3 regions of the Mycolicibacterium litorale genome follow, and region 1 is predicted to be linked to each of the others. Evidence: predicted binding sites of a transcription regulator. Region 1 holds the regulator's gene; each other region holds the start of a gene.
The links. The regulator LexA, encoded in region 1, represses DNA repair genes until DNA is damaged. The targets are predictions, from matches to a motif close to CGAACANNTGTTCG.
Positions count from the first base shown of each region.

Region 2: G6N30_RS14900 (error-prone DNA polymerase) is a predicted target of LexA. The motif match lies at 2,559-2,572, and genes of this name have one in related genera.
Region 3: cofD (2-phospho-L-lactate transferase) is a predicted target of LexA. The motif match lies at 7,199-7,212, and genes of this name have one in related genera.

Region 1 is NZ_AP022586.1:2,210,149-2,219,852, forward strand. It holds gene G6N30_RS10360 (DUF4192 domain-containing protein) at 1-192, opposite strand, end outside; gene G6N30_RS10365 (hypothetical protein) at 292-987, opposite strand; gene sthA (Si-specific NAD(P)(+) transhydrogenase) at 1,103-2,518, shown strand; gene G6N30_RS10375 (proteasome assembly chaperone family protein) at 2,685-3,719, shown strand; gene G6N30_RS10380 (alpha/beta fold hydrolase) at 3,768-4,790, shown strand; gene G6N30_RS10385 (PhzF family protein) at 4,815-5,501, shown strand; gene nrdR (transcriptional regulator NrdR) at 5,509-5,973, opposite strand; gene G6N30_RS10395 (LysM peptidoglycan-binding domain-containing protein) at 6,135-6,581, opposite strand; gene lexA (transcriptional repressor LexA) at 6,800-7,495, shown strand; gene G6N30_RS10405 (sunset domain-containing protein) at 7,503-9,554, opposite strand.
Region 2 is NZ_AP022586.1:3,138,086-3,147,789, reverse strand. It holds gene G6N30_RS14915 (MaoC/PaaZ C-terminal domain-containing protein) at 1-518, shown strand, start outside; gene G6N30_RS14910 (universal stress protein) at 611-1,498, shown strand; gene G6N30_RS14905 (hypothetical protein) at 1,495-2,454, opposite strand; gene G6N30_RS14900 (error-prone DNA polymerase) at 2,586-5,906, shown strand; gene G6N30_RS14895 (nitroreductase family protein) at 5,947-6,588, shown strand; gene G6N30_RS14890 (amidase family protein) at 6,533-7,849, opposite strand; gene G6N30_RS14885 (DUF1989 domain-containing protein) at 7,967-8,581, shown strand; gene G6N30_RS14880 (oxidoreductase) at 8,594-9,704, shown strand, end outside.
Region 3 is NZ_AP022586.1:2,954,648-2,964,351, forward strand. It holds gene G6N30_RS14020 (amino acid permease) at 1-481, opposite strand, end outside; gene G6N30_RS14025 (FAD-dependent oxidoreductase) at 557-1,939, shown strand; gene manA (mannose-6-phosphate isomerase, class I) at 1,936-3,162, opposite strand; gene G6N30_RS14035 (TobH protein) at 3,167-4,261, opposite strand; gene G6N30_RS14040 (phosphomannomutase/phosphoglucomutase) at 4,258-5,655, opposite strand; gene G6N30_RS14045 (DUF3499 domain-containing protein) at 5,729-6,148, opposite strand; gene G6N30_RS14050 (metallopeptidase family protein) at 6,282-6,707, shown strand; gene G6N30_RS14055 (WhiB family transcriptional regulator) at 6,739-7,128, opposite strand; gene cofD (2-phospho-L-lactate transferase) at 7,445-8,440, shown strand; gene G6N30_RS14065 (coenzyme F420-0:L-glutamate ligase) at 8,461-9,704, shown strand, end outside.

The DNA.
Region 1 (9,704 bases):
CTCGGCCAGGTGGGCGATCTGGTCGGTCATGTCCTCGGCCAGATCGATCCGCAGGACACATCCCAGCTCCCCGCGGTCCACGGTCACCAGCACCAGCGACATTTCGGGCACGAAGCCCAGTACGGCGGGCACCGCGGCGATCACGGTGCCCGGGCGGTCGAGTTCGAAATCAGGGGTATGCGATGTCGTCATACCTCGAACAGTGGCCGCACCCCCTGTCAGTCCGGCCGCCGCGACCCGCCCGCGGACCCCGTCTGGGGATGAACTCGGCGCTGGGGAGAGCCGGCGCGCTCAGCGTTCGCCGCGGCGTACGGTCAGCAGCGCGTCGGCGAACAAAAGGTCCAGCGCGGCGGTGTCCGGGGCTGCACTCGCGTCGTTGTTCAGCCACGCGGCGGTCAGCCGCACGTCGTCGATCTGGGCGCCCAGACGCAGCACCCGTACCGGCGGCTCGGTGGACCGCCGGATCGTGGCCTCGCTCGCCAGGGAGTCGTCGGCATCCACCGGCCGGGCGGGCAGCAGCACGGTGTCGACGGTGGTGACCACCTCGCCTGCGGTGGCGGTCAACGACGGGCAGCGCGCGACCTGCGCGTGGCGGTCGGCCAGTGTCGTGCCGGTCCGGGTGAGGATGACGACCAGCGCGGCACCGGTGCCCGGGTCGACGCCCTGCGCGGCCACTGCGTTGCGCGGACCGGAACCCACCGGCGCCGGTGCGCATCCGGCCGGTTCGACGGTGGCGCCCGCGGGCACCCCGTCGACGCTCGCGACGGCCTCGGAGACCCCATGCGCATCGAGCACCGCGGCGCGGTACGGCGCGGGAAACGCGGACGGCTCGACCAGCACTTCGGTCAGCACCACCGGCATCCCGTCGTCCACGGCCGCTGCGCCGTCGACCACCCGCACACATCCGCACAGCACGACGACGCACGCGAGCAACACGGCGCCCGGTGCGCCGCGACCCCGCACGAGCACGCCGTCCATCGCGGTCATCGTCTCACCGGGCCGACGTCGCGGCGGTCAGGCGCGCGGTGGGCGGGCAGTGTTCACGAGCTGTTGACGCGGGTCGGCATGCGGAAACGCACCCGGCGGCGTAGACCTTGTGTCCATGGGTTCCATGCAGGAGTTCGACCTGGTCGTGATCGGATCCGGGCCCGGCGGGCAGAAGGCGGCGATCGCCGCGGCCAAGCTGGGCAAATCGGTCGCCGTCATCGAGCGCGGCCGCATGCTCGGCGGCGTCTGCGTCAACACCGGCACGATCCCGTCCAAGACACTGCGCGAGGCCGTCGTCTACCTGACCGGGATGAGCCAGCGCGAGCTGTACGGCGCCAGCTACCGCGTGAAGGAAAAGATCACCCCGGCCGATCTGCTGGCACGCACCCAGCATGTGATCGGCAAGGAGATCGACGTGGTGCGGTCGCAGCTGATGCGCAACCGCATCGAGCTCTACATCGGCCACGCCCGCTTCGTCGACCAGCACACCGTCCTGGTCGAGGATCCCAACCGCGCCGAGCGGATCACGGTGTGCGGTCGCAACATCGTCATCGCCACCGGCACCAAACCGGCCCGCCCGCCCGGCATCGAGTTCGACGAGCGGCGGGTGCTCGACTCCGACGGGATCCTCGACCTGCAATTCATCCCCTCGTCGATGGTGGTCGTCGGCGCCGGCGTGATCGGCATCGAGTACGCCTCGATGTTCGCCGCGCTCGGCACCAAGGTGACCGTCGTGGAGAAGCGCGACGCGATGCTGGAGTTCTGCGATCCGGAGGTCGTCGAGGCGTTGCGCTTCCACCTGCGCGACCTCGCGGTGACGTTCCGCTTCGGCGAGGAGGTCACCGCCGTCGACGTCGGCTCGGCGGGCACCGTCACCACACTGGCCAGCGGTAAGCAGATCCCCGCCGAGACCGTCATGTACTCGGCGGGCCGCCAGGGGCAGACCGACCACCTCGATCTCGAGAACGCGGGGCTCGAAGCCGACGCGCGCGGCCGGATCTTCGTCGACGACAACTACCGCACGAAGGTCGACCACATCTACGCCGTCGGCGACGTGATCGGCTTCCCCGCGCTGGCCGCCACGTCGATGGACCAGGGCCGGCTGGCCGCCTATCACGCCTTCGGGGAACCGGCGAAGGGCATGACCGAGATCCAGCCGATCGGCATCTACTCCATCCCCGAGGTGTCCTATGTCGGCGCCACCGAGGTCGAGCTGACCAAGGACTCCGTACCCTACGAGGTCGGCGTGTCCCGCTACCGCGAACTCGCGCGCGGGCAGATCGCCGGGGACTCGTACGGCATGCTCAAACTCCTCGTGTCCACCGAAGACCTGCGGCTGCTGGGCGTGCACATCTTCGGGACCAACGCCACCGAGATGGTGCACATCGGGCAGGCCGTGATGGGCTGCGGCGGCACCGTCGAATACCTGGTCGACGCGGTCTTCAACTACCCGACCTTCTCCGAGGCCTACAAGGTCGCCGCGCTCGATGTGATGAACAAGCTGCGGGCGCTCAGCCGATTCCGCTCCTGACACTCCGGTTCAGCGGGCGCCGGCGGGGCATCCTGCGCGGGAATGCGGCGCGGCTCGCGACGCGTTGAGCGTGTACCCGCGGCAGCGGACACCCCGAAGTGCGGGACACTTGTGGTCACGGCGCGACGTAGTACCGGCGTCGACCGCGGCGAGGAGGCGAAGCGAAATGGCAGACACCCCAGAGCACCCGAACACCCCGGACCAGCCGGACACCACCCACGGACAGCAGTACCAGCCCGACCCCACCGGCATGTACGAGCTGGAGTTCCCGGCCCCGCAGCTGTCGGCGGCCGACGGACGCGGACCGGTGTTGATCCATGCGCTGGAAGGTTTCTCGGACGCCGGCCACGTGGTCCGGTTGGCCACCGCGCACCTCAAGAACAGCCTGGACACCGAGCTGGTCGCGTCGTTCGCCATCGACGAACTGCTCGACTACCGCTCCCGGCGGCCGTTGATGACGTTCAAGACCGACCACTTCTCCGCCTACGAGGAGCCGGAACTCAACCTCTACGCCATGCATGACAGCGTGGGGACGCCGTTTCTGCTCCTCGCCGGCATGGAGCCGGATCTGCGCTGGGAGCGGTTCATCACCGCGGTGCGCCTGCTGGCCGAACGGCTCGGCGTCCGGCAGACGATCGGGCTCGGCTCGATCCCGATGGCGGTTCCGCACACCCGGCCGGTCACGATGACCGCGCACGCCAACAACAAGGAGCTGATCGCCGAGCACACCCCGTGGGTGGGCGAGGTCCAGGTGCCGGCGAGCGCGTCGAATCTGCTGGAGTACCGGATGGCTCAGCACGGTCACGAGGTCGTCGGCTACACGGTGTATGTACCGCACTACCTGTCGCAGACGGCCTATCCCCCGGCCGCCGAGGCGCTGCTCGCCGAGGTCGCCAAGACGGCGGCGCTGCAGATCCCGCTCGCCGCGCTGTCGGAGGCGGGCGCCGAGGTCTACAGCAAGATCAACGAGCAGGTCGAGGCCAGCGTCGAAGTTGCTCAGGTGGTGACCGCCCTGGAGCGCCAGTACGATGCGTTCGTCGCCGCCCAGGAGAACCGGTCGCTGCTCGCGCACGACGAAGATCTCCCCAGCGGTGACGAACTCGGCGCCGAGTTCGAACGGTTCCTCGCCCAGCAGGCCGGCGAGAAGGACAAAGAGGACAGGTACCGGGACGGGTTCTCCGACGGCGAGGACCGTAGCTGAACAGACCGCACGCCGAGGCGAGCCCCGGCCCGAGGACAGGTTGGCGAGATGACTGACCGCACCCCCAATCTGCGACCGGTGCGGGATGTGACGCCGACGCTGCAGTACCGCACCATCCACGGCTACCGGCGGGCGTTCCGGATCGCGGGTGAGGGTCCGGCGATCCTGCTGATCCACGGCATCGGCGACAACTCCACGACGTGGAACACCGTGCAGTCCAAACTCGCGCAGCGGTTCACCGTCATCGCGCCCGATCTGCTCGGGCACGGCAGATCGGACAAACCCCGCGCCGACTATTCGGTGGCCGCGTACGCGAACGGGATGCGCGACCTGCTCAGCGTGCTCGACATCGACCGGGTGACCGTGGTCGGTCATTCCCTGGGCGGCGGGGTCGCCATGCAGTTCGCCTACCAGTTCCCGCAATTCGTCGACCGGCTGATCCTGGTCGGCGCGGGCGGTGTCACCAAGGACGTCAACATCGCGCTGCGCGCGGCGTCCCTGCCGATGGGCAGCGAGGCACTCGCCCTGCTGCGACTCCCCCTGGTGTTGCCCGCGCTCCAGCTCGCCGGCAGGGTGGCGGGGACGGTCCTGGGCACCACGAAGGCGGGCCGGGACCTGTCCGAGATGATGCGGATCCTCGCCGATCTGCCCGAGCCGACCGCGTCGTCGGCGTTCGCCCGCACGCTGCGCGCCGTGGTCGACTGGCGCGGCCAGGTGGTCACGATGCTGGACCGCTGTTATCTCACCGAATCCGTGCCGGTGCAGCTGATCTGGGGCAGCGACGATTCGGTGATCCCGGCCAGTCACGGCCGGCTGGCGCACGCCGCGATGCCCGGCTCGCGGCTGGAGATCTTCGAGGGCGCCGGCCACTTCCCGTTCCACGACGACCCGGACCGGTTCGTCGAGACCGTGGAGCGGTTCATCGATTCGACCGAGCCGGCGACCCACGATCAGGAGATGCTGCGCGAGCTGCTGCGCACCGGTGTGAGCGAATCGGCCATCAGCGGTTCGGCCGACACCCGCGTCGCGGTGCTCGACGCCATGGGCAGCGACGAGCGCAGCGCCACCTGACCGACGACACGTAGCATCGGCCCCATGGCCATCGATGTCGAAGTGCTACGCGTTTTCACCGACCCCGAGGGTAACCACGGCAACCCGCTGGGCGTCATCGACGCCGCCACAGTCGATCCCGGTGACCGGCAGCGTATCGCCCGCGAACTGGGTTACAGCGAAACGATTTTCGTCGACGTACCGGACACCGGTGCGACCACCGCACACATCAGGATCCACACCCCCGCGACCGAGCTGCCGTTCGCGGGCCACCCCACCGTGGGGGCGGCGTGGTGGTTGCGCGAGAACGGGCTTCCGGTGCGCACCCTGCAGGTCCCGGCCGGGATCGTGCAGGTCGCCTACGAGGACGACCTGACCATGGTGCGGGCCCGCTCGGACTGGGCGCCGGAGTTCGCGATCCACGACCTCGAGTCCGCCGAGGAGCTGGCCGCCGCCGACCCGTCGGACTATGCCGATGACGCCCACCACTACCTGTGGACGTGGACCGATCGCGAGGCGGGACACATCCGCGCCCGCATGTTCGCCGCGGAGCTCGGGGTGCCCGAGGACGAGGCGACCGGCGCGGCGGCGGTACGCATCACCGACTATCTGAGCCGCGACCTGACGATCGTGCAGGGCAGGGGTTCGGTGATCCACACGGTCTGGAGCCCTGACGGGTGGGTGCGGGTCGCAGGCCGCGTCGTCAACGACGGCCGACGCACCCTGGATTGACGTCGGGTCAGCTCGGTGTCGTGACGTCCCGGTGCGCGCGCAGCGCTTCGATCTCGCGCTCGAAATCGGCTGCGGACTCGAAGGATCGGTACACCGAGGCGAACCGCAGGTACGCCACCTCGTCGAGGTCGCGCAGCGGCCCGAGGATCGCGAGCCCGACCTCGTGGCTGGGCACTTCCGGCGAACCGGTGGCGCGCACGGCGTCCTCCACCTGCTGGGCGAGCAGGTTGAGCGCATCGGGGTCGACCTGGCGACCCTGACAGGCGCGGCGCACTCCCTTGATGACCTTTTCCCGGCTGAACGGCTCGGTCACCCCGCTGCGCTTGACCACCGCCAGCACGGCGGTCTCGACCGTGGTGAAGCGCCGGCCACACTCCGGACAGGACCGGCGCCGCCGGATCGCCTGACCTTCGTCGGTCTCACGGGAGTCGACGACGCGAGAATCGGGATGACGGCAGAACGGACAGTGCATCACCGCTCCTTCGCCGAACCGTCGGGTACGCCTTTCGAACCTCTCCGAGCCTACCCGGGTGGCCGCGCCGGCGCCGACGGCCGGGGCCCACGCCCACCCCACACTCGGCGAGGCGAGCACGCCCGGTGCACTGCACCACGATTCACTGTCCACGGCCAGCGTCAGCTGACAGGAGCGATGAGCGTCTGCCCGGCATCCAACGCCGCGGAATCCAGCTGGTTGAGCTCGCGGATCCGCTCGACGACGGCGCCGACCGGGGCGCCGGGGGCGACCCGTTGCGCGACCTGGTGCAGGCTCTCACCGGTCTGCACCTGCACCACCGCGAGTTCGGCGGGCACCGACTCCTGCTGCCCCGCCACGCCACCCAGGTTCGCCACCAGGCCCAGCCAGACCGTGATCCCAGCGGCCATCAGGGCCAACAACACCGTCGTGGCGGGCGTGATCGGGCGGCGCCGGTGAGAGGCCCGCGACATCAGCACGCCGTTGCCGCGGTGCCGCACGGCCGCACCGGCGGGACGGCCGCCGCGGGGCCGTCGTGCATCGGTGGCGCGGCGGACACCTCGCACGGCCGGATTCTGCTGGGTCTGCCTCACGTCGAGGATCGTCATGTGCGTGCCCTTCCCTTCGGGTGTTCGCCTGTGTGTTCGAATGTAGTCGATCACCTGTTCGATGGATAGAACGTGTGATCGAACTGTTGCAGACGATATGGGAGGGGTCTGACAAGTCCGTTCGACGGCGTTCGACGACGGCCATGGACCCTGCGGCAGGACGACACGCCTCGAACACATGTTTGATCATCGGGCGTCGGCCGACTAGATTCAGGGTCATGAGCGACGACAGCAGCGACACCCGGACCAGCGGCGGGCGACGGGGCATAGACGCCGGCCTGACCGAACGACAACGCACGATCCTCGAGGTCATCCGCGCCTCGGTGACCAGTCGCGGCTACCCACCGAGCATCCGGGAGATCGGCGACGCGGTCGGTTTGACGTCGACGTCGTCGGTGGCGCATCAGCTGCGCACCCTGGAGCGCAAGGGCTATCTGCGGCGTGACCCCAACCGGCCACGGGCCGTCGACGTGCGCCTGTCCGACGAGCCCGCGGCGCCGGTGGTCACCACGGACGTCTCAGGCAGTGACGCACTGCCCGAACCGACGTTCGTCCCCGTGCTCGGCCGCATCGCCGCCGGCGGACCGATCCTCGCCGAGGAGGCCGTCGAGGACGTGTTCCCCCTGCCGCGCGAACTCGTCGGAGAAGGGTCGCTGTTCCTGCTCAAGGTCGTCGGCGATTCCATGGTCGACGCCGCGATCTGCGACGGCGACTGGGTCGTGGTGCGTCAGCAGAACGTCGCCGACAACGGCGACATCGTGGCGGCCATGATCGACGGCGAAGCCACGGTCAAGACGTTCAAGCGCACCCGCGGCCAGGTCTGGCTGATGCCGCACAACCCGGCGTTCGAACCCATCCCCGGTAACGACGCCGCCGTGCTCGGCAAGGTCGTCACCGTGATCCGCAAGATCTGACCGGCGGTCAGTCGCCGCGCACGAAGCCGTTGGTCCGCGCGAATTCCTCACTGGCGAAGTAGATCTGCGCCACCGCGTCCTCATAGCCGGGGCTGCCGGGCGCCCAGTACAGGCCCGACCTGGTGTCCGCCTTCACCGGGTACCCGGCCGGCGCCACGTCCGAGTCGTCGAGAGGCACGTGGATCGCGGTGCGGCCCGGTGTGGGCTCGTCGATGTCGATGGCCGCGTGCCTGCCGCTGGGCGCATCGTCGACGAAGGGGACGAACGACGCGGCCGCTGACGGCGCCGGCTCAAAAGGCTCCGGCTCAAAAGGCTCCGGTTCCGTCGGCTCCGGTTCCTGGGCCTGCGCCCCTGCGCTCTCCGGTGTCGGGGCCTGCGGCGCCGAGGACTCCGTGAACGCACCGACCACCGGCGCGGGCAGTGACGGCTCCTCGAGCGCCGACTGGGCCTGCGCCTCGTCGTCGCGCTGCGGAGTCTCGATGCGCGTGGGAGCGGTGTCGACCGAATCGGGGTCGTCCTGCGGGGCGAAGGGGTCGGCGGGCTCCGGCGGCGCATCGCGGTAGCCGCGATCGGGGGCCGGCTCGTCGTAGGCCTCGGGATAACGGCGCTGCTCCTCACCGTCGCCGGGCTCGACGGGCGGGTACATCGCGCGGTCGAAGATGTCCTCGTCGTCGCCGAAGCGATCGTCGTGGCGGCCGCGTCGCCGACTCCAGAGCACCGCACCAGCGACCAGCCCGATGATGAGCAGGACCGGGATCAGGGCCAGCAGCCACCACCAGTTCCACCGCCAGCTGAGCCACTTTCCGTCGTCGTCGGCGGCGGAGGACTGCGGTTGGGCGGGGGCCTTCGGCACCTCCTCGCCGGGCACCTTCAGACCGGCGAGTTGCGCGGCGAGATTGCCGGGTTCAGTGCTGAACCGCCCGGTCGCCCGGTTGTAGGACAGCACCCCTTCGCTGAAGCGCTGGGTGACGACGTCGCCGTTCTCCGTCTGATCGGCCACGGGGGCGCCGAGCGGGCCCTTCGCGCCGTCCAGTTTGGACCAGCCGGCGTTCATGGCGCCGCGCACGATGACGGCGCCGTAGTCGGGCGTCCAGAAGATGACCGGCTGATCGTCGGCGGAGAACCTGCTGATCCGGCTGTTCGAACCCAGCCCGCCGTCGGCTTCGCTGCTGGTCGGGAACCCCAGGTCGCCCTCCGGGCCGCCCACGCTCTCGTACTTCTCCAGCACCTGGCCGGTGACGACGTTGGCCCCGGTCTGCGGGGTGTAGAAGATCTTGCCGCCGGTGAAGTTCTGCCCGGCGCCGTCGTCGCCGATCGGGTACTGCGGTCCGTCCTTGGCGCCCAGCGGGCCCAGCGGACCGCCCGCGGCGCGGCGCGCGGCCGCGATGGCCGAGGTCGGGTCCTCGGGGACGGTCAGATCCTTGAGCTGGTCGGCGAGTTCCGGCGGAACGGTCGTGAACGTCCTGTCCTTGCGGTTCCACGACAGCTCTCCGCCGGTGAACTTCTGCGACGCCACGTCACCGCGGTACACCTCGTCCTCGGCGGGCACACCCAGCACTCCGGCCGAGCCGCCGAGCCGGTCCCATGCCGCGTTGAGCGCACCGCGCACGACGCGGGCACCGGTCGCCGGCGTCCAGAAGATGACCGGCTTGTCGGCCGCCGAGAACGTCACGTTGCGGCTGTCCGGCCCGACCCGCCCCGGGCCCTCGTTTATCGTCGGAAAGCCGAGGTCACCGTCGGCGGGCCCGCCGAGCGACTCGTACTTCTCGAGGACCGCGCCCTGCATCCAGTGGGCACCGGTCGCGGGGGTGAAGAACATCTTGCCCGCCGCGAAGTTCTGGCCGAAGCCCTCGCCGACGGGGTACACACCGCCTTCGCGGACGCCGAGCGGTCCGCCCGGACCGCCACTACCGTCATAGGCCGCGGTGATCGCGTCGTTGGCCTCGCTGACCGGGTCGGCCGCCGCCACGGGCGCCACCAACAGACCCGCCGCCATCACCGCCAGACCGACCGTCACGCGCGCCAGCGCCGTGCGCAGCAGGGTTCGCCGCCCGCTCATCGAACCTCCTGTATTCGGCGCGAAGTGTGTCGAAAGTATCGCGCCTGCCAATCTTGTGACAGTCGACGTCTGTTTCGCGGACACGACAGGCAATTCTGGGCAAGATACTTGCAAATCGGGCCTTCTGTCGGCGCATATCCAGCCGAATTC
Region 2 (9,704 bases), 930 kb from region 1:
TGTTCAAAGGCACGGGTACCGATCCGGACACCGGCGAGGTGGTCGCCGAGACGGTGTCGACGGCGGTGATCCGCGGCGGTGGTGGATTCGGCGGGCAGCCGGGGACACGGCCACCGGCGCCGGAGATCCCCGACCAGGACCCGGATGCGCGCATCGCGCTGCCCACCCGCGAAGATCAGGCGCTGCTCTACCGGCTCTCCGGTGACCGCAACCCGCTGCACAGCGATCCGTGGTTCGCCCGCGAGCTGGCCGGTTTCCCGCGCCCGATCCTGCACGGTCTGTGCACCTACGGTGTCGCCGGCCGTGCGCTGGTCGCCGCGCTCGGTGACGGCGACGCCACCCGGATCACCGCGATCGGCGCTCGCTTCACCTCGCCGGTGTTCCCGGGGGAGACCCTGACGACGTCGGTGTGGCGGACCGGCGACGGTGAGGCGGTGTTCCGCACCGAAGCCGCCGCGCCCGACGGCTCGGGTGCGCGGCTGGTACTCGAGGACGGCACCGCGCAGTATCGACCTTGATTTCGGTGAAGCGCCGGTGAGATCGGCGTCTGGTTGACAGGATTGGAACCCGCGGCGTTCGGCGGACGTGCGAGATGGGCGGTGGTTCGGTCATGAGGTTGGTCGTCGGTTATCTCGCCACCCCGGGTGGCGCGGATGCGCTCGCGCTCGGCGTGCGTCTGGCCCGCACGCTCGGCGCTGATCTCGACGTGTGCATGGTGCTGCCCACCGACCGGCCCCTGCCGGCGGTGATCCCGACCGGCGACCACGACGATCTGCTCACCGACCAGGCGGAGAAATGGCTGGCCGAGGTCATGCCGACGGTGCCCGTCGACGTGAATGCGCGCGGCCACATCGCGTTCGCCGAGTCCACCGCCGACGGGCTCATCCGGGAGGCCGGCCGGCTGGGCGCCGAGGCGATCGTGGTGGGTGGGTCCGGCGGCGGCCTGGCGGGGAGTTACTCACTGGGCTCCGTGGTCAACCAACTGCTGCACTCGGCACCGATGCCGGTCGCGGTCGCGCCGCGCGGGCTGCGCGAGTCTCCGGTCACCCGGGTGCGGGAGGTGACGTGCGCCATCGGCCGGCGCGAAGGCGCGGACGTGCTCCTCGAGCATGCCGTCCGGTTCAGCTCGGCGGCGGGCACACCTTTGCGGCTGGTGTCACTGGTCGCACTCGACCCGACGTTCGGGACGCTGCGCGGCGATGTCGATGCGGTGCGCCACCGCGCGCTCGAACACGCCGCCCACGCCCTGGATGTCGCGAAAAGCAGCCTGCCCGAGAGCATCTCGGTCACCTCGACGATCGTCGACGGGCGTGGCGTCGAGGATGCGGTCCGCAAGCTGGAGTGGCACGACGGAGATCTCATCATGGTCGGCTCCAGCCGCCTGAGCGCACCGCGACGACTGTTCCTCGGTTCGACCGCGGCGAAGATGCTGCGCGTGCTCCACGTTCCGATGGTGGTCACACCGCGGGATCAGTCAGCGGCGGAAGACGTTTCCTAGTCGCGCAGGCCGTGGTCGCCGTACTCGTGCAGGAGCGCCAGCGGGTCCAGGGTGTCCCACACGGTGCTGTAGAACTGCTCCTTGAGCTGGCGGGCCTCGTACTCCCTGTTCGCCAGGTCGGCGATCTGGTCGTAGCCGTAATACAGCAGCGACACCGGTCCGGTGGTCTTGAGCAGTTCGTTGATGATGATCTGCGCGCCGGCCTTGTTGCCCTGTGCGGCTTCGAGGAACGCAGGCACGATCTTGTACGCGGGCACCACGGTGTTGACCCACGGCACGATCTGGCTGCCGCGGTACACCGCTTCGACGCCTTCGCGGATGTACGGCCGGAACTCGGGGCCGGCCGCGCCGACGAGCAGGTTGCGCAGGGCCAGCACCGCGGCGGGCATGTCGTCGGGCTCGGGATCGTCGGGCCGGAACGGATCGGGGCTCCACGGCACCGGTTCGGCGGCCGCGGCCGACGGGACCGGCTCGTCGACCGGTTCCTGTTGCGATTCCGGTTCCGCCGCGACGCGGACGTCGGCCACCTCGTCCGCTGAGGCATCCGTAGATGCGTTGGCTCGCTTGGTGACCGGCTCCTCGTTGTCGATCACCCGCGGGGTGAACACGCTGCGCAACTTCTCGACCTGCTCGGCTTCGAACTGCTGCGCGGACTGCCGGAGCTTCGTGGACAGTGACCGCTTGACGCCCTTGGATTCGGTCTCGGCTTCGGAGTCTTCGGCCTCGTCGTCCGAGTCGTCAGGGTCGGCCTCGTCGGCCTGGTCGTCGGTCTCCGTCTTGTCGGCCGTGTCGTCCTTCTTCGGCCCGGCATTCACAGCGCCCGCCGACTCCGACGCGCTCGACGCCGACTCCGTGTCCGCGTGGGCAACGCCCTGCCCGGCGACCGCGACCGCGGCGCCCACACCGACTGCGACCGCCAGTCCGCCGACGTAGCCGATGTACTTGTGTGACGCCATCCCCGATTTCCCTTTCCTAGGCAAACACATCGTAGAGGTCACCTCGCCGATCGGCAGCGCAGCCCGATCGCCTCACCTCGGGCCGCCGGCGACACGTGGCGCGTCGAACATGCGTTCGATACACTCGAAGGGTGAGCTGGTTCAACGGGCCGCCGAGCTGGTCGGAGATGGAGCGGGTGCTCAACGGCCGACTGCCCCGGCCCACCGGGGACAGCAAGCCCCGCCGTGCCGGCGAATCGCTTGCGGAGCCCGTCGGCGATGGAGGCGACAGCCCGGCGTGGTCGCGTAAACGCGGCGCCTACCGGGCGCCGGACGTGCCCCGGTCGGGCGGCGCGGTGCCCTACGCCGAACTGCACGCGCATTCGGCGTACAGCTTCCTCGACGGCGCAGGCACTCCCGAGGAACTCGTTGAGGAGGCCGCTCGCCTGGATCTGCGGGCCATCGCGCTGACCGACCACGACGGGCTCTATGGGGTCGTCCGATTCGCCGAGGCCGCAAAGGAACTCGACATGCAGACGGTGTTCGGCGCCGAGCTGTCGTTGAGCAACGTCGCGCGCACCGAGGTGCCCGACCCGCCGGGGCCGCACCTGCTGGTGCTCGCCCGCGGTCCGGAGGGCTACCGGCGGCTGTCCCGCGAGATCGCCAAAGCCCACCTGGCCGGCGGGGAGAAGGGCAAACCCCGCTACGACTACGACGCGCTCACCGAGGCCGCCGGTGGGCACTGGCACATTCTCACCGGATGCCGCAAAGGTCACGTGCGTCAAGCGCTTTCGCAAGGAGGCCCGAAGGCGGCCGAAGCGGCACTGGCTGATCTGGTGGACCGGTTCGGCCGCGACCGCGTCAGCGTCGAGCTCACCCACCACGGCCACCCTCTCGACGACGAACGCAACGCCGCGCTGGCCGAGCTGGCACCGCGTTTCGGCCTCGGCGTCGTCGCCACCACGGCGGCGCACTTCGCCGAACCGTCGCGCGGGCGGTTGGCGATGGCGATGGGCGCGATCCGCGCCCGCAATTCGATCGACGAGGCCGCCGGTTACCTGGCCCCGCTCGGCGGATCGCATCTGCGCTCGGGGGAGGAGATGGCCCGGCTGTTCGCCCGCCACCCCGAGGCGGTCACCGCCGCGGCAGATCTGGGGGAGCAGTGCGCGTTCGGGCTGGCGCTGATCGCCCCGCGACTGCCGCCGTTCGACGTGCCGCCCGGTCACACCGAGGACAGCTGGCTGCGGCACCTGGTGATGCTCGGCGCCCGCGACCGCTACGGCCCACCGGAACGGGCGCCGCAGGCCTACGCCCAGATCGAACACGAACTGCGGATCATCGAGAAGCTGACGTTCCCGGGATACTTCCTGGTCGTCCACGACATCACCCGGTTCTGCAAGGAGAACGACATCCTGGCCCAGGGGCGGGGGTCGGCGGCGAACTCCGCGGTCTGCTACGCACTGGGGGTCACCAACGTCGACCCGGTCGCCAACGAGTTGCTGTTCGAGCGGTTCCTGTCCCCGGCCCGCGACGGGCCACCCGACATCGACATCGACATCGAATCGGATCTGCGGGAAGAGGCGATCCAGTACGTCTACGAACGCTACGGCCGCGACTACGCCGCGCAGGTCGCCAACGTGATCACCTATCGCGGTCGCAGCGCCATCCGCGACATGGCCCGCGCGCTCGGCTTCTCCCAGGGGCAGCAGGACGCCTGGAGTAAACAGCTCAGCAAGTGGAACGGGCTGGCCGACTCACCGGACATCGAGGGCATTCCCGAGCCGGTGGTGGACCTCGCGCTGCAGATCTCGAATCTGCCGCGGCACATGGGCATTCACTCGGGCGGTATGGTCATCTGTGACCGGCCGATCGCCGACGTGTGTCCGGTCGAGTGGGCCCGCATGGCCAACCGCAGTGTGCTGCAGTGGGACAAGGACGACTGCGCGGCAATCGGATTGGTGAAGTTCGACATGCTCGGGCTCGGCATGCTCTCGGCGCTGCACTACTGCATCGACCTGGTGGCCGAGCACAAGGGCCTCGAGGTCGACCTGGCGAAGCTGGACCTGTCCGAGCCCGCCGTCTACGAGATGCTGCAGCGCGCCGATTCGGTCGGGGTGTTCCAGGTGGAGTCCCGCGCCCAGATGGCCACGCTGCCGCGGCTCAAGCCCCGGGTGTTCTACGACCTGGTGGTCGAGGTCGCGCTGATCCGGCCCGGGCCCATCCAGGGCGGGTCGGTGCACCCGTACATCAAGCGGCGCAACGGCGAAGAGCCGGTCACCTACGACCACCCATCCATGGAGGCAGCGCTGCGCAAGACGCTGGGGGTGCCGCTGTTCCAGGAGCAGCTGATGCAACTCGCCGTCGACTGCGCGGGGTTCACCGCCGCCGAGGCCGACCAGCTGCGCCGCGCCATGGGATCCAAACGTTCGACGGACAAGATGCGCCGGTTGCGCGGCCGGTTCTACGACGGGATGCGCCAGCGTCACGGCATCACCGGCGAGGTGGCCGACCGGATCTACGAGAAGCTCGAAGCGTTCGCGAATTTTGGCTTCCCCGAGAGTCATTCGTTGAGCTTCGCGTCGCTGGTGTTCTACTCGTCGTGGTTCAAGCTGCATCACCCCGCCGCGTTCTGCGCCGCACTGCTGCGGGCACAGCCGATGGGGTTCTACTCACCGCAGTCGCTGGTGGCCGACGCGCGCCGCCACGGTGTCACCGTGCACGGCCCCGACGTCAACGCCAGCCTGGCGTACGCCACGCTGGAGAACCACGGGATGGAGGTGCGGCTGGGGCTCGGCGCGGTCCGCCACATCGGCGACGAGCTCGCAGAGCGCATCGTCGACGAGCGAAAAGCTCACGGCCCGTTCGCGAATCTGCTGGACCTGACCGGTCGGGTGCAGCTGTCGGTGCCGCAGACCGAGGCGCTGGCCACCGCGGGTGCGCTGGGTTGTTTCGGCGTCGCCCGTCGCGAGGGGCTCTGGGCCGCCGGCGCGGCCGCCGCCGAACGGCCCGACCGGCTGCCCGGCGTCGGGTCGGCGGGGCAGATCCCGTCGCTGCCCGGTATGAGCAAGCTGGAACTCGCCGCGGCCGACGTGTGGGCCACCGGGGTGTCTCCGGACAGCTATCCCACCCAGTTCCTGCGCGAGAACCTCGACGCGATGGGCGTGGTGCCCGCCGGCCGGCTGCTTCAGGTGCCCGACGGCACCCGGGTGCTGGTGGCGGGGGCGGTGACCCACCGGCAGCGTCCGGCCACCGCGCAGGGTGTGACGTTTCTCAACCTCGAGGACGAGACGGGGATGGTGAATGTGGTGTGCTCACCACAACTCTGGGCGCGTCAGCGCCGCCTGGCCCAGACGGCGCCGGCGATGGTGATCCGCGGCATCGTGCAGAACGCCACCGGTGCGGTCACCGTCGTCGCCGACCGGCTCGGCACACTCGACATGCGGGTGGGGTCGAAGTCGCGCGACTTCCGCTGACGCGAAGGGGACCGCCGGCCGCGTCGGTAACCTCGACGGCATGACCCTCAACCTGTCTGTCGACGAACTCCTGACGACCACCCGCTCGGTGCGCAAGCGACTCGATTTGGAGAAGCCGGTGCCGCGAGAGGTGATCATGGAGTGCCTGGAACTCGCGTTGCAGGCCCCGACCGGCTCCAACGCGCAGGGCTGGCAGTGGGTCTTCGTCACCGACCCCGAGAAGAAGAAGGCGCTCGCCGACATCTACCGGGTCAACGCCAACGCGTACCTGGACCTGCCCAAACCCGACTACGACGACGTGCGCGGCGAGCGCATGGAACTGGTCAGCGACTCCGCGCGCTACCTCAACGACCACTTCCACGAGGTGCCGGTGCTGATGATCCCGTGCCTCGAGGGCCGGCCCGACGGCGCGCCCGCCGGCATGTCAGCCTCGTTCTGGGGTTCGCTGCTGCCCGCCGCCTGGAGCTTCATGCTGGCGTTGCGCTCCCGCGGACTCGGCTCGGCCTGGACAACGCTGCACTTGCTGAACGACGGCGAGAAGCAGGCCGCCGAACTGCTCGGCATCCCGTTCGACAGGTACAGCCAGGCCGGGCTGTTCCCGATCGCCTACACCAAGGGCACCGACTTCAAGAAGGCCAAGCGGCTTCCCGCCGAGCAGCTGACGCACTGGGACAGCTGGTGAGCCGTTCGAATTCCGAGGCTGCGGCCAGCACGACGTCGTCGTCTCCGGCAGGTGCGGACACCAGCATGCCTGCCGGTGCCCGCCCCGTCATCGGCAGCGTCACGCCGCACGCGCCCAGGTAACTCAACACCATCGTCGTGCGCAGCGTACTGGCGTTGACCGCGTCATACGTCGCCTCGGAGCCGAGCAGGTCGGCGATGCGCGGGGGTTCGTGTCGGACAGTGGGGCACAGCAGCACCGAGCCCGTCAATTCGGCGGCGAACTGCCGGCGCAGCGTGCGCATCTCCCGACGCAGTGGTTCGACGGCTTCCTGTGCACCCGCGTTACGTGCGAGCCGCCGCGCAGTGGCGGGCTCGATGCCGGCCGACCCCAGCAGCCTGCCGTAGGCGGCGTAGGCGTCCGCGCCGACGATGGTTCCGTAGGTGTCGATGAGGTGCTGCGCCCGCTCCATCGACGCGAGGCGCACCGTGGTGACGCGCACATCGCCGCCTCGCAGGCTGTCGACGGCTGACTCGAAGGCCGCCCGTATCGCGGGTGTGCAGTCGTCGACCCACTCACCCGCAGGGATCACCACCCGAGGTCGGGCCGGCTGCCGGTGCGACGTCCCGGCCAGCAGCCGGTCCAGCAGTCGGATGTCGTCGACCGTGCGGGCCATCAGACCGACGCTGTCGAGCGTCGGTGACAGCGCCCGAAAGTCGTTTTCTCCGTAGCGGTTGTGGCTTGCTCGGTAGCCGACGCAGCCGCAGAACGCGGCGGGTACGCGGACCGAGCCGGAGGTGTCGGTGCCGACCGCGAGCGGTGCGATTCCCGCGGTGACGGCGACGGCGGACCCCGCCGAGGACCCGCCGGGCACCAGTGCCGCATCCACCGGGTTGACCGGTGTGCCGAATCGCTGGTTGATGCCGAGCCCCGAGAACGCGAACTCGCTGAGATTCGTCTTGCCGACCGTCACCATGCCGAGTGAGGCGATCCGGCGCACCAGGGCGCCGTCGGCGGGCGCGGGCGGGCGCTCGAGCAACGAGGCGGACCCGCAGGTGGTGACCGTGCCCTCGACGTCGAACAGGTCCTTCCAGACGATGGGCACACCGTCGAGCGGGCTGAGCAGTGCGCCGTCGCGTCGTCGACCGTCGCTGTCGTCGGCTTCGCGGCGGGCACGTTCGGCAGTGACGGTGATCATCGTCGACCGGGCCGCTGCGCCCTTCGTGCGCTCCAGAGCCTGCTCGCACGCCCGGCGCGCACCCGACACGTCGAGGGTTTCCATCACGCCGAGGCTAGGTGGACCGGCCACGCCCGGCCATGGAGGAAACCACAGCGAATCAGCTCCGCGCTGAACGAATGAACATGGGGGGATGACGGTCTGTCGACGTTGACTATGCACATGGAGTTGTCACATGACACCGCGGCCATCGTGATCCCCGCCGGCCAGGGATCGGCGTTCCGGGTGCGACGCGGCGACCGGTTCCGCCTGATCGACGTCGAGGGCGGGCAGGTCGGCGACCTGTTCGCGTTCGCGGCCGCCGACCCGGACGAGTACCTGTCCGCCTCGCACACGCGCACCTCGACCGGCAGGCTGTTCCCGCGCATCGGCGAGCAGTTCGTGACCAACCGGCGGCGGCCGATCCTGACGCTGACGGCCGACACGTCGCCGGGTGCGCACGACATGCTGATCGCCGCCTGTGACCCGGCGCGCTACGACGCCCTCGGGGCCCCTGGGCACGCCTCGTGCGCGGGCAACCTCCGGCTCGCCCTGTCAGACCTCGCGGTGACCACATGCGTCGTCCCGCAACCGGTCAACGTCTTCATGGACATTCCGGTCGATACCGACGGCAACCTGAGCTGGCTGCCCGCGCCGAGCCGGCCGGGGGACGCGGTGACCTTCGAGGCAGTCACGGATTGCGTGATCGTCGTGTCGGCCTGCCCGATGGATCTCAACCCCATCAACGGCGAGCGTCCGACCTCGCTGGCCGTCGAACTCGTCGAACCCACCACCTAGGAGGAGACCATCATGCCGTATGCGCACCCTGCCCTGAGCCCCGGTCGCCTCGGCGCACTGACGCTGCGGAACCGGTTGGCCGTCGCCCCGATGACCCGCGTGTCGGCAACGCCCGACGGCGCAGCGACAGGTGAAATGGCTGACTACTACGCCGCATTCGCGTGCGGCGGCTTCGGCTTGATCGTCACCGAAGGCATCTACACCGACACCGCGCACAGTCAGGGGTACCTCAATCAGCCCGGCCTGGCCACCGATGCGCATGTCGAGGCGTGGCGACACGTCGCCGACGCGGTTCACGCCGAGGGCGTGCCGCTCATCGCCCAGTTGATGCACGTGGGCGCTCTCTCCCAGGGCAATTCCTACGGTGCCGAGACGATCGCACCGTCGGCGGTCGCGCCGCGCGGACGACCCCTGGGCGAGTACGGCGGGCCGGACCAATGGCCCATGCCACGGGCCATGACCGATGGCGACATCCGCAGCGTCGTGAGCGGTTTCGCCGATGCCGCCGTGCGCGCCAAGGCGTCGGGCTTCGACGGGATCGAGGTGCACGCCGCCAACGGGTACCTGCTGGATCAGTTCCTCACCGTCTACACCAACCAGCGCGACGACGACTACGGCGGCGGCCTCGCCAACCGCATCCGACTGACGGCTGAGGTCGTCGAGGCCATCCGCGACCGGGTAGGCGCCGACTTGCCGATCGGAGTGCGGTTGTCGCAGACCAAGGTCAACGACTTCGCCTACCGCTGGCCGGGTGGTGCCGACGACGCCGAGGCCATCTTCAGCGCGCTGACCCGGGCCGGCGCCGACTATCTGCACATCGCCAGTGAGGGGAGGAATTTCCTCGACACCGCACAGCTCTCGGACGGCCGCACGATCACGGCGCTGGCCCGTGAGGTCAGCGGGTTGCCGGTGATGGCCAACGGCGGAATGCACGACCCTGGGCAGGCCGCCGACGTGCTCGACGGAGGGCACGCCGACCTGCTGTCGGTCGGACGAGGCGCGCTGGCCAACCCGGACCTGCCCCAGCGGCTCGCCGCGGGCGCCGAGTTGATCCCGTTCGAACACGCGATGATTCAGCCGATGGCGACCATCGCCAACACGCGGGACTGGTCGGCACGGCGTT
Region 3 (9,704 bases), 740 kb from region 1:
CGATCGCGATGATCACCAGTGCGCCCCAGTCCACCTCGAACCCGCCGAAGTTCGCGATCCCGCCGCCGAATCCGAACACCGTGCCCAGATAACTCGACCAGCCCTTGGCGACCACCGCGGCCGCGACCGCGAACTCCAGGATCAGATCCCAGCCGATGATCCACGCGACGAACTCGCCGAAGGTCGCATAGGAGAACGTGTACGCGCTGCCCGCCACCGGCACGGTCGAGGCGAATTCGGCGTAGCACAGCGCCGCCAGCCCGCAGGCGACCGCGGCGATGATGAACGAGATCGAGATCGCCGGCCCGGTGAGGTTGCCCGCCGTCGACGCCGTGATGGTGAAGATCCCCGCGCCGATCACGACCGACACCCCGAACACCGTCAGATCCCACCAGCTCAGATCCTTGCGGAGCCGGGTCCCCGGTTCGTCGGTGTCGGCGATCGACTGCTCGACCGATTTCGTGCGCCATCTGCCGGCCATGACGTTTCCCTTTCGGATGGGTCCAGATGCGAGTTCGGGCCCGGATCTGGGGAATGTACCGAGTACTGTGACCCGATGGGGCGGAGTACTAAACACGCGGTCGTCATCGGCGGCAGCATCGCGGGAATGTGTGCGGCGCGCGTGCTGTCGGACGTTTACGACCGGGTGACCGTATACGAGCGAGACGAGCTGCCCGAACGCCCGGTCAACCGGGCGGCGGTACCGCAGGGCCGCCACGTCCACCTGCTGATGGCGCGCGGTGCGCAGGAGTTCGAGAGCCTCTACCCCGGCCTGCTCGACGACATGGTGGCCGAGGGCGTGCCGATCCTGGAGAACCGCCCCGACTGCATCCACTTCGGCGCCGCCGGCCATGTGCTGGGCACTCAGCACACCCTGCGCGACGAGTTCACCGCGTACGTCCCCAGCCGTCCGCAACTGGAATGGCAGATCCGGCGGCGCACCACCGCGATTCCCAACGTCACCGTCGAACGCCGGTCGGTCGACCAACCGGTCTTCGATCGCGCCGCGCAACGCGTCACCGGCGTGCTGCTCGACGCCGACGGCGAGCCGGAGACCGTCCACGCCGACCTCGTCGTCGACGCCACCGGCCGCGGCACCCGGCTGCCGGTGTGGTTGAGCCAGTGGGGTTTCGAACGGCCCCACGAGGACACCGTCGAGGTCGGCATCGCCTACGCCACCCAGCAGGTGCACATCCCCGAGGGCCTGCTCGCCGAGAAGGTGGTGGTGGCCGGCGCGTCGGCCGCGCAGCCGCTGGGTCTGGGCATGCTGTTCTACGAGGACGGCAACTGGAACGTCACGACGTTCGGCGTGGGCAAGGTGCCGCCACCGCAGGACTTCGCCGAGATCTGCGACCTGGCCGACAGGATCCTCCCCGCGCACGTCGCATCCGCGCTCCGCGCCGGAACGCCCCTGGGCGACATGGCTTTCCACAAGTACCCCACCAGCCGCTGGCGCCGCTACGACAAACTCGACCGATTCCCGGCGGGCATCGTGCCATTCGGCGACGCGGTGGTGAGCTTCAACCCGACCTTCGGGCAGGGCATGACGATGACGTCGCTGCAGGCCGGTCACCTGCGCCGCGCGCTGCAGCGTCCCGAGCGCGATCTGGCGCGCACACTGAGCAAGGCGACGGCGAAGACCACGTTCCCGGTGTGGCAGATGAACGCGATCGGCGATCTCACGCTGCACAACGCCAGCGGCCCCATGCCGAAGTGGTACGGCCCGGTGGGCAGCCTGTTCGACCAGTTCCTCGGCGCCGCGGAGACCGATCCGGTGCTGGCGGAGTGGTTCCTGCGGCGGTTCAGCCTGCTCGACAGCCTCTACATGGTTCCCTCACCCCGACTGGTGGGCCGCACCATCGGCCACAACATGCGGTTGTGGCTGGCGGAGAAACGCGCGTCGAAACGTACGGCCCCCGACCTGGTGGTGAGCGGCTAGATCCCGACGGTCACCCGGAACAGCTTCGTCGGCTCCGCCGCGAGCAACCGGATCGGCCCGTCGTCGGCGGTGACCCACGCCGCCGCGCCGCGCTGCAAGGTCAGCGTGCCGCCCTTGGCGTGCACCTCCACCGCGCCGTCGGTGCACACCAGCACCTGGGGGCCGTCGTGGCGCGACGGTGCGTCGACCTCGTGGCCGAGGCTGTCGCCGTCGAGATGCAGCACCGACACCGCGAACTCCGCCGCCGGGGTGAGGTAGTCGAGTTCGACTCCGTCCCTTCCGATTTCGGGACGCAGGACGAGGTCGGGAGTCGGCGTGAAATCGAGTACCCGCAGCAGTTCAGGCACGTCGACGTGCTTGGGTGTCAAGCCGCCGCGTAGGACGTTGTCCGAGTTGGCCATCACCTCGACACCCACACCGTGCAGATACGCGTGCAGGTTCCCTGCGGGCAGATAGATCCCCTCACCCGGGCTCAGTGTGATGCGGTTGAGCAGCATGGCGGCCAGCACGCCGGCGTCCCCCGGATAGCGTTCGCCGAGTTCGAGCACCGTCTTCACCTCGGCCGCGAACTCGGTCTGCCCGGCGCGGATGTAGTCGATCGCACCGTCGAGCACCGCGGGCACCAGCACGTCGAGATCGGGTTGCGGCGCGGTGATCCACGTGGTGAACAGGGCGCGCAGCCCGTCGGGTTCGGACTGCCCGTGCAGCAGATTGACGAACGGGTCGAGTTCGGGCACCCCGAGCGCCCGCATCAGGTCGACGGTGCGCGCGACCGGGCGGAACCCGGCGAGCGCCTCGAACCGGTCGAGCGCCACCAGCAGTTCGGGTTTGTGACTGCGGTCGCGGTAGTTGCGCATCGGCGCCGTCACCGGGATCCCGAGGCGCTCTTCACGATCGAATCCCTCGGCGGCCTGTATCGCACTCGGGTGGGCCTGCAGCGACAACGGCTCGTCGGCGGCCAGCACCTTCACCAGGAACGGCAGGGTCTCGCCGAACCGGCCGAGGACCGCTGCGCCCAGCTGGCCTTCGGGATCGGCGCGCAGCGCGTCGAGCAGCGAGACTTCACCGTCGTCGGCTTGCAGGTACGCCGGGTCGCCCGGATGCGCACCGAACCACAGCTCGGCCTCCGGATGCGCTGTCGGACTTGGCCTTCCGGTGAACTCGGCAATCGCGGTCCGCGAACCCCACGCATAGGTCCGCACCGCCCCCCTCAGCAGATGCACTCGCTCAACCCCGGACCAGTCGCAGGTAGACCGCGGTCATCTCCAACCGCACGGCCAGTTTCGCCAATTGCTGTTCGATCCCCCTGCCGGCGGACGCGACCGCGGTGGGTTCCGGTCCGTCGGGCACATCTTCGGCCGTGACCACGTCGACGTCGTCGTACCCACTGACCCGCGACGACACCGTCGGGCGCTCCGCGTCGGTGGTCAGGACGAAGGTACGCACGCGGCGCGGTAACGGCCCGTCGAGTTCCTCGTCGTGGAACAGCGAGCTCTCGTGGCCCCCCGCACCGGGGGCGCCGAAGCCGGCGCGCAGCGCGACCAGCACGTCACCGAGACCGACCGCCGCGACGGTCTCCTGCGCCACGCGCAGCAGCACCGCGGCACCGTGCCGGGCGAGCGCAAGCGTGGTCGCGTTGTCACCGGCGAAGACGACGTCGCGGCCCGAGATGCGCTCGGCCAGCGCCTTGGCCGGGTTGGTGAACAGATCCCGCCCCGCGCTGTTGCGCAGCGCCTCGGCGTCGAGTTCGTCGGCGAGTCCGCCCAGGTCCACCCGCAGCGCCGGGTCGATCACCTGCAGGATGGCAAGTCCCGACGCGAGATAGCGGGACAATCCGAAGTCGTCGGGCACCCACAGCCGTGGCGCCAGCACGACCGCCCGCCCCGCCGTCGCATCCCGGAGCGGCCCTTCGTAGGGCGCGACCACCACGACGCGGGCGCCGCGGCGCACCCCGGTGGCGGCCGCCGACACCAACGCGGGGTCCGCGGGGTCGTCCCCCGCCACGACCAGGACGTCGAGCGCGCCGATCCAGGGCGGCGCCTCGGAAACGGTGACGATCGGGGCCGCGACGCCGGCGCCGAACGCGGCGGCCAGCACCGCTCCAGCCGTCTCTGCTGCACCCCGGCCCGCCAGCCAGATCACGGTGCGCGGCGGCTGGCCGGACCGCAGCGGCTCGAGCAGACCCTCGTCGAGGGCGGCCGCCGTCGCGCGCACCTGCGCACCGGCCATCGCCGCGGCCCGCAGCAGCCCTTCGCGGTCGGCGGCCAGCAGACCGTCACCGTCGTCGAGGTCCACCACGGCAGCCGACGACCCGGCGCTCACGTCGATGCCCTGCCCTGTTCGGAGTTCGCGGCCTGGACCGTCTGCGAGACCTGCCCGACCACCTCGGCGACCTCTTCGACCGTGCGCGCTTCGACGTTGAGCCGCAGCAACGGTTCGGTGTTCGAGGTGCGCAGGTTGAACCACCGGCCGTCGCCGAGGTCGACGGTGACCCCGTCGAGGTGGTCGATGGAGTGGATCCGGGTGCCGAACGACTTGAGTACGGCCTCAACGCATACCGGCGCGTCGGCGACGGTGAAGTTGATCTCGCCGGACGCTTCGTAGCGCTGGTAGTCGGCCATGAAGTCCGACAGCGGCCGGTCCTGTTCGCCGAGGGCCGCGAGCACGTGGAGCGCGGCGAGCATGCCGGAGTCGGCACCCCAGAAGTCGCGGAAGTAGTAGTGCGCCGAGTGCTCGCCGCCGAAGATCGCGCCGGTCTCGGCCATCAGCGCCTTGATGTACGAGTGCCCGACGCGCGAACGGACCGCGGTCCCGCCGCGTTCGGCGACGAGTTCGGGCACCGCCCGCGAGGTGATGAGGTTGTGGATCACCGTCGCGCCGATCTCGCGGCCGAGTTCACGCGCGGCCACCAGCGCGGTCACCGCCGAGGGCGACACGGCCTGCCCCTTCTCGTCGACGACGAAGCAGCGGTCGGCGTCGCCGTCGAACGCCAATCCGATGTCCGCACCGGTCTCCAGCACGTAGGCCTGCAGGTCGATGAGGTTGGCCGGGTCCAGCGGATTGGCCTCGTGGTGGGGGAAGGTGCCGTCGAGTTCGAAGAACAGCGGCAGCAACCGCACCGCCTCGATCGGCCCGAGAACCGCGGGCGTCGTGTGGCCCGCCATACCGTTTCCGGCGTCGACCGCGACCTTCAGCGGACGCAGCCCCGAGATGTCCACCAGCGAACGCAGGAAATCCCCGTAGTCGGCCAGCACGTCACGGTCCGAGGCGCTGCCGCGGGGCCCGTCGTGGGCGGGCACCCCGGTGATGACCTGCTCGGCGATCTGGGCCAGTCCGGTGTCCTTGCCGACGGGTTTGGCGCCGGCGCGGCACAGCTTGATGCCGTTGTAGGCGGCCGGGTTGTGGCTTGCCGTGAACATCGCACCGGGGCAGTCGAGAAGCCCGGAGGCGAAGTACAGCTGATCGGTCGACGCGAGGCCGATCCGCACGACGTCGAGCCCCTGGGCCATCACCCCTTCGGCGAAGGCCTCCGACAGGGCGGGAGAGCTCGACCGCATGTCGTGACCGATGACGACCTGTCCCGCGGAGTCGGAGACCAGTCGCGCGAAGGCACCGCCGACGTCGGCCACGAAGGCCTCGTCGAGCTCCTCACCGACCAGGCCACGTACGTCATACGCCTTGATGACGCGATGAACCGTCGCAGCCGGCCGAGACATACTCCTCCTAGGAGACGGGGACGTTGCCGTCAGCCTATCCGCACCGGAGGCTTCGCTCCGCAGCTATGAGGCCCTACTCGGACGGGTCCGGCAGCACGCGCAGGTGCCCGCGCCGGCGTCCGGTCGTCTCCGGCCTGCGGACCGGCGGTGCCAGCAAAGCTCCGCCCTGGGCACCGCTGGTCGGATCGGAGAAGCCGGGGACGACGCCGCCTGCGGGCGCGACCGCCTCGCGACCCTCGCGGACCGCATCGGCCAGGGCGACGAGATCGTCGTCATCGGAGTGCGAGGGCAACGGTCCGGCGTGGCGGACCAGTTCCCACCCGCGCGGCGCGGTGATGCGTCCGGCGTGGCCCACACACAGATCCCACGAGTGCGGTTCGGACACGGTGGCCAGCGGGCCGACGACAGCGGTGGAGTCGGAGTAGACGAACGTCAGCGTCGCCACCGCATAGTGGGGGCACCCGGGCCGGCAGCAGCGACGGGGAACATTCACGAACGGAAGGCTATCGCGGGAGAAACGCCGCGTGGTGCCGGACACGCGCAGCGGCGGACCCGCCGATAGCCAACCGTTACGATCGGTGACCGTGGCCGAGGGCAACCGCTGGAGATCGCGCCGCGGTCGCGGGATGCGCGGCCCGCTCCTCCCGCCGACCGTGCCGGGGTGGCGCAGCCGTGCCGAGCGATTCGACATGGCGGTGCTCGAGGCTTACGAGCCGATCGAGCGGCGCTGGCAGGACCGGGTCTCCGGTCTGGACGTCGCGGTGGACGAGATCCCGCGGATGGCCCCGAAGGATCCGGGAAGTGTGCAGTGGCCGCCGGAGGTGGTGGCCGACGGGCCGGTGGCGCTGGCCCGGCTGATTCCCGCCGGGGTGGATGTCCGCGGTAACGCCACGCGGGCGCGAATTGTGTTGTTCAGGAGGCCGATCGAGCGCCGGGCCAAGGATTCCGACGAACTCGCCGAGCTGTTGCACGAGGTGCTGGTGGCTCAGGTGGCCACATATCTGGGGGTCGAGCCCTCCGTCATCGACCCGACGATCGACGACGACGACTGAGAGCGCCCCCGCAGGGGGAAATCCGGAGGGGTCAGATGATGCCGCGTTTGAGGCGACGGCGCTCGCGCTCGGAGAGCCCGCCCCAGATGCCGAACCGCTCGTCGTGGGCCAACGCGTAGTCGAGGCACTCGTCACGGACCTCGCAGCCCATGCAGATCCGCTTCGCCTCGCGCGTCGACCCGCCCTTTTCGGGGAAGAACGCCTCGGGATCCGTCTGAGCGCACAGCGCGCGCTCCTGCCACAGATCGTCGGCGTCCTCGGTCTCGGTGTCGATCTGTTCCGGAACCAGACTCAGTTGGGGCCGACCCATGGCCCCCATCGGTGCGGCTCCCGCGTCGGTGTGTGGTGCCCCGCCGACGGAGCCGAGTAGCCGGCTGTCGAACCGGACCACGCGATCGAATTCGCTTTGCTCAAAAGACATTTCCCGCCCCTCCTCACTCGGTGTCGTAGATCCACGTGGCCCCACTAGGTGCTGTACGGCCAACCCAATTCGAACAAGTGATCGAATCTCGGTCTGCGACACCGAAATCGGCTGGCCAACCGGGAAATGACACTGGTGTGATTACACACGCGTTGGCAGCTGGGGTCAAGCGCTGGAACAGGAATTCATATCACCTCGTGACAGTTCCGCGGCGCGTCGGAAATGTCGGCGTGTCCGATCCGTGACTTCGCCGGCCACGGCGAAGCGTCAGGAGCGGTGCAACCCGCCGGCGGACAAGCGCCTAGTCTCGTTCGATGTGAAGGTGACGGTACTGGTCGGCGGCGTAGGCGGGGCACGCTTCCTGCTCGGCGTACAGCGGCTGCTCGGGCTGGGACAGTTCGGCCCGGACACCGCGCAGGTCGAGACCGACCACGAGCTGACCGCGGTGGTCAACGTCGGGGACGACACGTGGATGTTCGGGGTGCGGATCTGCCCCGATCTCGACACGTGTATGTACACCCTCGGCGGCGGGATCGACCCCGAGCGCGGGTGGGGCCATCGCGACGAAACCTGGCATGCCAAAGAGGAACTCGCCGCCTACGGCGTGCAGCCCGACTGGTTCGGACTCGGCGACCGCGACCTGGCCACCCATCTGGTCCGCAGTCAGATGCTGCGCGCGGGCTATCCGCTGTCCCAGGTGACCGAGGCGCTGTGCGCCCGGTGGGCGCCGGGCGCGCGACTGCTGCCCGCCAGCGACGACCGCAGCGAGACCCACGTCGTCATCACCGACCCGGACACCGGGGAACGCCGCGCCATCCACTTCCAGGAGTGGTGGGTGCGCTACCGCGCGAAGGTGCCCACCCACAGCTTCGCGTTCGTCGGCGCCGAGAAGGCCACCGCCGCCCCCGGCGTCACCGACGCCATCGCCGAGGCGGACGTCGTGCTGCTCGCGCCGTCCAACCCGGTCGTCAGCATCGGCTCGATACTCGCCATCCCCGGCGTCCGCGGCGCGCTGCGGTCGACCACGGCGAAGGTCATCGGGTACTCCCCCATCGTCGCCGGAAAACCGTTGCGCGGCATGGCCGATGAGTGCCTGTCTGTGATCGGCGTCGCATCGACCTCCGAGGCGGTCGGACGCCACTACGGCGCCCGCGCGGGCACCGGCATCCTCGACGGGTGGCTGATCCACGAGGGCGACAGCGCACAGATCGACGGCGTGGCGGTCGAAGCGGTGCCGCTGCTGATGACGGATCCGGCGGCCACCGCCGAGATGGTCCGCGCCGGGATCCGGTTGGCCGGAGTGACGCTGTGACCGAAGACGGCTCCGCCGCGATGACCGAACACGGCTCCGCCGCGGCGATCGAACTGCTCCCGGTGCCGGGGCTGCCCGAGTTTCGGCCCGGTGACGACCTGGCCGCCGCGCTGGCCCGCGCCGCGCCGTGGCTGCGCGACGGTGACGTCGTCGTGGTCACCAGCAAGGTGGTGTCGAAGTGCGAGGGCCGCATCGTGACCGCGCCGCAGGATCCCGAGGAGCGGGACGCATTGCGGCGCAAGCTCATCGACGACGAGGCGGTGCGCGTCCTGGCCCGTAAGGGCCGCACGCTGATCACCGAGAACGCCATCGGGCTCATCCAGGCGGCCGCCGGGGTCGACGGCTCCAACGTCGACGCCGGCGAACTCGCACTTCTACCGGTCGACCCCGACGGCAGCGCCGCGCGTCTGCGGACCGGCCTCGCCGAGCGACTCGGCGTCACCGTCGGGATCGTCATCACCGACACCATGGGCCGCGCGTGGCGCAACGGCCAGATCGACGCGGCGATCGGCGCTGCGGGCCTGAGCGTGCTCTACGGATACGCCGGCGCGCACGACGCGCACGGCAACGAACTCCTGGTGACCGAAGTCGCCGTCGCCGACGAGATCGCCGCGGCCGCCGACCTGGTCAAGGGCAAGCTCACCGGGATCCCGGTGGCCGTCGTGCGCGGACTCTCGTTGCCGGACAACGGATCCACCGCACATGATCTGCTCCGGCCCGGTGCGGACGACCTGTTCTGGCTCGGCACCGAGGAGGCCATGGCGCTCGGCCGGGCACAAGCGCAGCTGCTGCGCCGGTCGGTGCGCCGCTTCAGCGCCGATCCGGTGCCGCCGGAGATCGTCGAGGACGCGGTCGCCGAAGCGCTCACCGCCCCGGCACCGCACCACACCCGGCCGGTCCGCTTCGTCTGGGTGACCGAGCAGGCGGCGCGCACCCGCCTGCTCGACCGGATGAAGGACCGCTGGCGTGCCGACCTGCGCGCCGACGGCCTGCCCGATGACGCCGTCGAGCGACGGCTCGCCCGGGGCCAAATCCTCTACGATGCACCGGAACTCGTGATCCCGTTCCTGGTGCCCGACGGTGCGCATCACTATCCGGACGCCGCCCGCACCGCCGCCGAGCACACCATGTTCACCGTCGCCGTCGGCGCCGCCGTCCAGGCGTTCCTGGTCGCGCTGGCGGTCCGCGAGGTGGGCAGCTGCTGGGTCGGGTCAACGATCTTCGCCGCCGACCTCGTGCGCGACGAACTGGACCTGCCCGCCGA